Regions from separate parts of the Erwinia sp. E_sp_B01_1 genome, predicted to be linked through region 2. Evidence: predicted binding sites of a transcription regulator. Region 2 holds the regulator's gene; the other holds the start of a gene.

What was found. Region 2 encodes Fur, which represses iron uptake genes when iron is present. Its sites were predicted from a motif close to ATAATAATGAGAACNACTATCAA; they were not measured.
Region 1: fes (enterochelin esterase) is a predicted target of Fur. The motif match lies at 1,452-1,474, and genes of this name have one in related genera.

The regions. Positions count from the first base shown of each region.
Region 1 is NZ_CP142208.1:4,270,419-4,274,202, forward strand. It holds gene VRC33_RS19850 (TonB-dependent siderophore receptor) at 1-1,368, opposite strand, end outside; gene fes (enterochelin esterase) at 1,530-2,765, shown strand; gene fepB (Fe2+-enterobactin ABC transporter substrate-binding protein) at 2,748-3,719, opposite strand.
Region 2 is NZ_CP142208.1:1,404,295-1,408,078, forward strand. It holds gene VRC33_RS06890 (beta-N-acetylhexosaminidase) at 1-1,245, shown strand, start outside; gene fur (ferric iron uptake transcriptional regulator) at 1,298-1,741, opposite strand; gene fldA (flavodoxin FldA) at 2,095-2,625, opposite strand; gene ybfE (LexA regulated protein) at 2,788-3,069, opposite strand; gene ybfF (esterase) at 3,216-3,784, opposite strand, start outside.

The sequences.
Region 1 (3,784 bases), 1.9 Mb from region 2:
AGGGCTCCAGTTATTTCCTACAATGCTGTGGTGATCAAAACGCAGGCCCGGCACCAACATGGTACTGTCAGTCAGCTCCATATTATCTTCTGCAAAAAGCGAAAAGATTTCTGCTGATGAGTACGGACTGCGGTTGGCGCTGTCGATCCCTTCAATGCCTCCTCCGGACAAGGCCTGAGTATTAGAGGCGCCATCCTTCATATGCTGCTGGTTCCATTCTGTACCCAGGGTTGCCGTCTGATTGACCAGCCATTCAAAAGGTACGCTGACTTCGCTGTGCAACAGAACGTCATCAAGCTGGATGGTAGAGAATCCACTGTCGGAGAATATCCCCTCGGTTCCCCCGGCTAACCCTTCATTCATTCTCGAATTACGGGTGTTTTCATACTGCGCGTAGCTTCGCGTGCTGACGCCATTATCCCAGACGCCTGTCCAGTTCACCGCAAAATCCTGACGGTAAAGCCGGTTGGTTTCGTTGCCGTAATTGTCCTGAACCAGCGCGCTGGTATTGGTATTCTGAGTATCACCAGCGTAAAGGTTTCCCTGACGGCTGTAGCCTGCGCTGAATTCCAGTGCCTGCCCTGGCGCAAATACCCAGCGCAGTTTGCCGTGAATATCTTTGTTCTCTACCCCTTCTCTGCCCGCAGGCACCGTATCCGCATAGGTGCCGGTACGCAGTGACTGATGGCCTTTGTTGATAAACTGGGCATCAGCCTGAGTTTTGCTGAGGTTGCCATAAAGCGTAAAACTGAAATCTTCTGCCAGCGGACCGGTCAGAGAGAAGTTACTGCGTTTTGTGGATCCTTCAGCCTTGTGCTCTGGCAGATTCAGATAAGTATTCCATGAACCGTGCCATGTATTTTGCGTCTGTTTAGTAATGATATTTACCACTCCCCCCGCAGCGCCATTGCCATATCTTGCCGCCGCCGGGCCCCGGATTACCTCGATATGATCAACCATTTCAGGGGGAACCCAGTTGGTATCGCCTCGCGTATCGCGTTCCCCGCGCCACCCTAACCGTACGGAATTTCGGCTGGAAACCGGCATACCATCAATCAGGATCAGCGTGTTTTCTGGTCCCATCCCCCGGATGTCAATCTGCCGGTTATTTCCGCGCTGCCCGCTGGTAGAGTTGCCGGTCAGGTTAACGCCCGGCATGGTGCGAATAATTTCGGAAAGGTCGCGTGCGGGAGGGTGTTTTTTGATTTCATCAGCCGTGATGGTAGAGACCCCAGGCGCCTGAAGCGTCTGCTCTGCGGCGGTGACCATCAGCGTACCTTCGTTAGTGCCACCATTCTCTGCCTGTACCAGTGACACCCACCCACATCCAGCCAGCGCTACCAGCGAGAGGCGTGATAATTTGAACATCGAAGCTATTTCCCTGCGAAAAGACCCGCCTTCGCCAGCCGAAGGGGGTGAAAGTGTTAATACGCGGAAACAGACTATTGCAAACGATAATACTTATCAATACGATATTTAAATCATTCTCATATTGAGCAAGAAGTTCACGCCGTAACAGGAAAAAATATATGACAATACCCATTCACCCCATGGGTTCCGCAGCCTGGTGGCAGGGGATTGCTCAGCAGGGAACCCCCGTAGTGGCAGAGACGAAAAATGGCTGTGCCGGAGTGACCTTCCTCTGGCGCGATCCCGAAGGAGATGAAAAGCATTCTTCCACCCGCAAAGTCTGGCTGAATATCACCGGCATTACTGACCATCACCGCGGCATTCTGCCCCCCTCTTTAGAACGAGTGACGGGCACTGATGTCTGGCAAATCAATTTGTCGCTCAGCGAATGCTGGCGAGGCAGCTACTCTCTGATGCCCGACAGCGCTACAGAAACCCCTGAGCAGCCCCTGACGATGAATGCCCTTCGCAACTGGTGGAAGCATAAATTCTTGCTGACTCAGCGCGATGTGTTTAATCCGCAGGGTAGCTGGAAAAGCGCGCGCGGCCACTGGGTCTCTCCCTTGCATATGCCAGCCGCTCCTGCCCAGCCAGAGTGGCAGCAGAGCACCCTGCCTGAAGAGAGCCCATCGGAACAACTCAGGTACTGTCGCTGGAAAAGTGATGTCCTTGGCAACAGCAGAGACGTTGCGATTCTCTGCACAGGCAATAAAAATCCCGCGCAGCGTCCGCTGATTATCCTGCTGGATGGCATGTTCTGGGCCAAAATCCAGCCGCTGTCCGCCCCTCTTTGGGCGATGACCCTGAGAGAAGAGATCCCTGAAGCCGTTTATCTGTTTATTGATTCAGTCAGTAATAAATTACGGTCACAAGAACTTCCCTGCTACCCCGCATTCTGGGAGGCTATCCAGCAAGAACTCCTGCCCCAGCTTCAGCAGGAGCTGGCTTTTTCACAGGAAGCAGCAAAGACAGTGGTGATTGGGCAGAGCTTTGGTGGCCTGGCAGCGCTCTATGCAGGGGTAAACTGGCCGCAGCGATTTGGCTGCGTACTCAGTCAGTCTGGATCTTTCTGGTGGCCGCACCGGTATTCTGAACCAGACCAGCCTCCGGGCATTTTGATCCAGCAAATTGAGCAAGGCCTGGCCGGAAACCCCTCCTTACGCATTGGGATCGACGCCGGCCTGCATGAAAAAATCATTCTGCAAGCAAACCGGCAACTGTATCCCTTACTGATCAAAGCCGGACAAACCGTCCGTTACCGTGAAATCGATGGTGGGCACGATGCCCTGTGCTGGCGCGGCGGGATCACCGACGGGTTGAAATGGCTCTGGTCTGATTCAGTGAAGGGTAAATAACTGTTCAATCCGCGTCACAAGATGCGTCGCACTGTAGAAATCAAGACGGAAACTGTCATTGCCCAGCGTGTAAACCTGCTGATGCTGAACCGCGTGGGAAGCTGCCAGTAAAGGCTCTGACAAAAATGCCGCTTTCCCTGACTCGTCAGTAGCAAACATCAACACCGACTGCCCTGTAATTCCGGTGACCAGATTCTCTCCGCTGAGCGGGATGATATCCCGCCGTTGTAGCCGCTTACGGGCATCAGCCACCACAACGGGAACCTGAGCAAGGGTGAAACCCAGCGATTTCAGCAGTTGTCCCTGAGCAGAATCGCGGGTCCAGAGATTGGCAATACGACTGTGCGGATTGTAAACCAGCGCCGTCACAGGCTGCGGCGGCAAAGCCAGAGTTCCTCTGACTTTCTCAACCTGACGCTGAAAAGACCGTACTGATTTCTCAGCCCCGGCTTCATGACCAGTGGCCCGGCCCAGAAGCAGCTCTATCTGCTGCCAGCTTTGTCGATCGTAATTAACGACCAGCGTGGGCGCTATCAGCGAAAGACGATCGTATAAAGCCAGCGCTGAGTCTTTGCCCGTTGCGCTGACCACAATCAAATCGGGGTTTTGGCCAGCAATGGATTCAAGGCTGGCTTCCCCCACGGGGAGCGGCTTAACGCCTTTGGTTCTGGCAACCTCACTCCACTGACGAAAGAAACCCAGCTCATCGGCAAGACGTTGCCCTGGTTGAGTCACGCCGCTGGCAATCACTGGCGCATCAATGGCCAGTAACGAGCCCGTCAGCGTAACACTCGTTGAAACAATACGCTGAGGTTGCTGCTGCAGCACAACTTCACCTTTGGGGCTGGGCAACTTGCGCGGCCACCCTTCAGTGGTAACGGCATGGGAGTTAAAGGCGCAGCAGAACAGGCTGGAAAGTAACATGTATCGCAGGGCAGAAGCAGGTTTCATCATTATCAGGGCTCATCGACAGGGTACCGACAGCAGGAAACAGCGGTCGGGCATTATTCAAATGATAA
Region 2 (3,784 bases):
CAAACCCAGCAAGCCACGGCCTACAGGCTTGTCGATCCCACCGATAACTCAAACACCACTTCGGTTCAGCTCTACAATCGCACCAGCTATCTGAATCCCTGCCTGACCTCTTCATTACGCTTTACCGATAAAATCATCAGTGAGATTCAGGCTATGCACCAGGCGGCCGGGCAGCCGCTTCAGACCTGGCATTTCGGCGGAGATGAAGCGAAAAATATCCGATTTGGCGCGGGTTACTCTGACATCAAAAAACCGGTTGCCGGCACCGGGTTGCTGGACATGAGCAAGGAAGATCAGCCGTGGGCGAAATCCCAGGTTTGTCAGAAGATGATTAAAGAGGGGAAAGTGGCCGATCTTGGCCACCTGCCGAGCTATTTTGCGGTGAAAGTCAGTCAGCAGGTTAACGCGCATGGCATCGGCAAGATGCAGGCATGGCAGGATGGGCTGAAAGATGCCAGGGATGCTAACGCTTTTGCCACCGAAAAGGTTGCGGTGAACTTCTGGGATACCCTCTATTGGGGAGGATTTGACTCGGCCAATGACTGGGCAAACAAAGGCTACGAAGTGATTGTTTCAAATCCTGATTATCTCTATATGGACTTCCCGTATGAGGTTAATCCTCTTGAGCGTGGCTATTACTGGGGCACCCGCTTCAGTGATGAACGTAAAGTTTTCGGCTTCGCACCGGATAACCTGCCGCAAAATGCCGAGACCTCGGTCGATCGCGATGGCAAAAATTTCAGTGCAAAATCGGACAAAGCCTGGCCTGGAGCCACCGGGCTTTCCGCTCAGTTGTGGAGCGAAACGGTTCGTACCGACCAGCAGATGGAATATATGATTTTCCCTCGCGTCCTTTCCGTTGCGGAACGAGCCTGGCATCGGGCTGACTGGGAGCAGGATTACAAAGCAGGGAAAGAGTATATCGGTGGTAAAACTCACTTTGTGGATCAGGACGCTCAGCGCCAGGACTGGCAGCGATTTGCCAATCTGCTGGGCCAGCGTGAACTGGCGAAGCTGGACAAGGCTGGCATAGCTTATCGCTTACCTTTACCGGGCGGTAAAATCGTCAAGGGTAAGTTACAGGTCAATACGGCATTACCGGGCCTGGCTGTGCAGTACAGTCTGGATGAAGGGAAAACCTGGCAGCTTTATGAGGCCGGGCATCAGCCACAGGTGGAAGGCAAAGTGTGGTTGCGCACGGTGAATAAAGCCGGCGAACGCTTCAGCAGGGTAGAGAAGCTTTAAGAAGGGCAAAAAAAAACCGGTGAAGTTCACCGGTTTTTACTGTTAGTGCAGATTACTTGTCGTGCAGGGTATCGTCTTCGCGGCAATCGCCAGTGGTACAGTGACCGTAAAGGTACAGACTGTGGTTACTGAGCTTAATACCGTGACGCGTAGCGATGTCACGCTGGCGAGTTTCGATAGATTCATCGCTGAACTCGATCACTTTACCGCAGTCCAGGCAAATGAGGTGATCGTGGTGATGCTGCTGAGTCAGTTCAAAAACGGACTTGCCGCCTTCAAAATTATGACGGGTAACGATCCCCGCATCATCAAACTGGTTCAGAACGCGGTAAACCGTCGCCAGACCAATTTCTTCGCCCATATCTATCAGGCGCTTGTACAAGTCTTCCGCACTGACATGATGGCCCTCAGGTTCCTGAAGCACTTCCAGAATTTTCAGTCGGGGAAGCGTGACTTTCAGGCCGGCCTTCTTTAATGCGGTGTTATTGTCAGTCATGCGGATATTGTCCTGTTACTTTGCTAGTCACTGTGTGGCTGAAAAGCCATGAACATCGGTCGACGCGAAAAGCTAAACGTCTCATTATAGATCTGATACTTCGAAATGAATACTACCGGCGATGCGTCACTGTTGAGGGAGGTAATGATGAAAGTCGTTACGTCCGGAAGAGCAAGCGCTGGGTGAACATTTCGCTCTGTCATCGCCAGCAGGGCGAAGACATTGAGAAAGCGGGGTGACCGATGGCGATATTCTACAGTTTTGCAGATGAAAGTTACAAAAATGTGCCTATTACTTCTATAGGAAAAATCACTGGCCTGATGTGAGATATGTCCCACAACAGGCCGCACTCCTTAAGCTTCAATGATTTCTTGCAGCTGGAGCTCATCAAAAATTTGTTTGACCCACTTTTCGGTACGTTCGCTGGTCAGTTCTGGCTGGCGATCTTCATCAATGGCCAGGCCAAGGAAATGGGTATCATCCGCCAGCCCTTTAGAGGCTTCGAAATGATAACCTTCTGTTGGCCAGTGACCCACGATAACCGCACCCTTAGGCTCGATGATGTCGCGGATGGTGCCCATCGCGTCGCAGAAGTATTCTGCGTAATCTTCCTGATCGCCACAGCCAAACAGGGCTACCAGTTTGCCATTGAAATCAATTTCTTCCAGCGTCGGGAAGAAATCATCCCAGTCGCACTGGGCCTCACCATAATACCAGGTTGGGATACCGAGCAGCAGAATATCAAAGGCTTCAAGGTCTTCTTTGCTGCTTTTAGCGATATCCTGAACTTCAGCAACCTCTTTACCGAGCTGCTTCTGGATCATTTTTGCAATGTTTTCTGTATTGCCCGTATCGCTGCCAAAGAAAATGCCTACGATTGCCATGACTTACTAACCTCTTGAATCTCAATGATGGGGTAAAGGCTGCTCACTACAGATACCGGCAATGATAGCAGACAGCTCCAGGGGGATAAATGAGTAATCCGCCCGCTTTTGTCGCTTTGTGCTTCACCGGCAGATGCCGGACAGCCGGTAAGCTGATGCTGTTTAGCGCTTCTGGTCGGCCAGCTGCGCCATAACCATTTCTTCTATTAACTCACTGCGGCTCATATTACGCTGCTCAGCGAGTTCATTCAGGGCATCCACTGCGTCGCTGTTCATTTTCAGCTCAACGCGTTTCAGTCCCCGCACTTTATCGCGCTTGAGCTGGTTACGTTTGTTGATACGCAACTGCTCATCACGCGTAAGCGGATTAGTTTTAGGTCGTCCCGGGCGACGGTCATCTGCGAACAGATCGATCGTGGTGCGGTCCGTGTTTTCTTTTGCCATAGAATCGTGATACTGAAAGGCTGGAGTTCGATGGTTCAGGCCTGATGTCGGCTGAAATTCGTGCTGCGACAAATTTAAAGCGCGCCATCATACCCCAGTGAAAGTCATGACGACAACGTTTTAGCCATCTCAGGAAACATTTGTTTTTACAGCGCAAAAAAACGTCGAATTGCGCGCAAAACAGCATCAGGTTTTTCAGCATGAACCCAGTGACCGGCACCGGTTACCACATGGGCACGGGCCTGAGGGAACTGGGCAAGCAGCGCGTCACGGTACTCATCGGCGAGATAAGGAGAAAGTTCGCCACGGATAAATAATATGGGTTGTGACCCTGCGGGTAACGGCTGCCAGCCAATAATCCGGTTGTAGCATTCCCAGAGTACCGGCACGTTGAATCGCCATTCTCCCTGATGGAAAGATTTTAGCAGAAACTGAATAACGCCTTCTTCTTCCAGCGTCTCACGCATCAGGGCCGCTGCATCGCTACGCACAGTTATACCGGCATCGGTTACTGCTTTCAGAGCGGCAAAAATGGCGTCGTGTCGACGCTCCGGGTAGGCGACAGGGGCGATATCTATCACCACTACCTGCTCAATGCGTTCAGGTGCCAGTGAAGTTAACGCCATCGCCACTTTCCCGCCCATCGAATGGCCAATCACTGAAAAACGATCTATCCCCTCGTTATCCAGGGTTTCAAGGACATCCTCTGCCATAG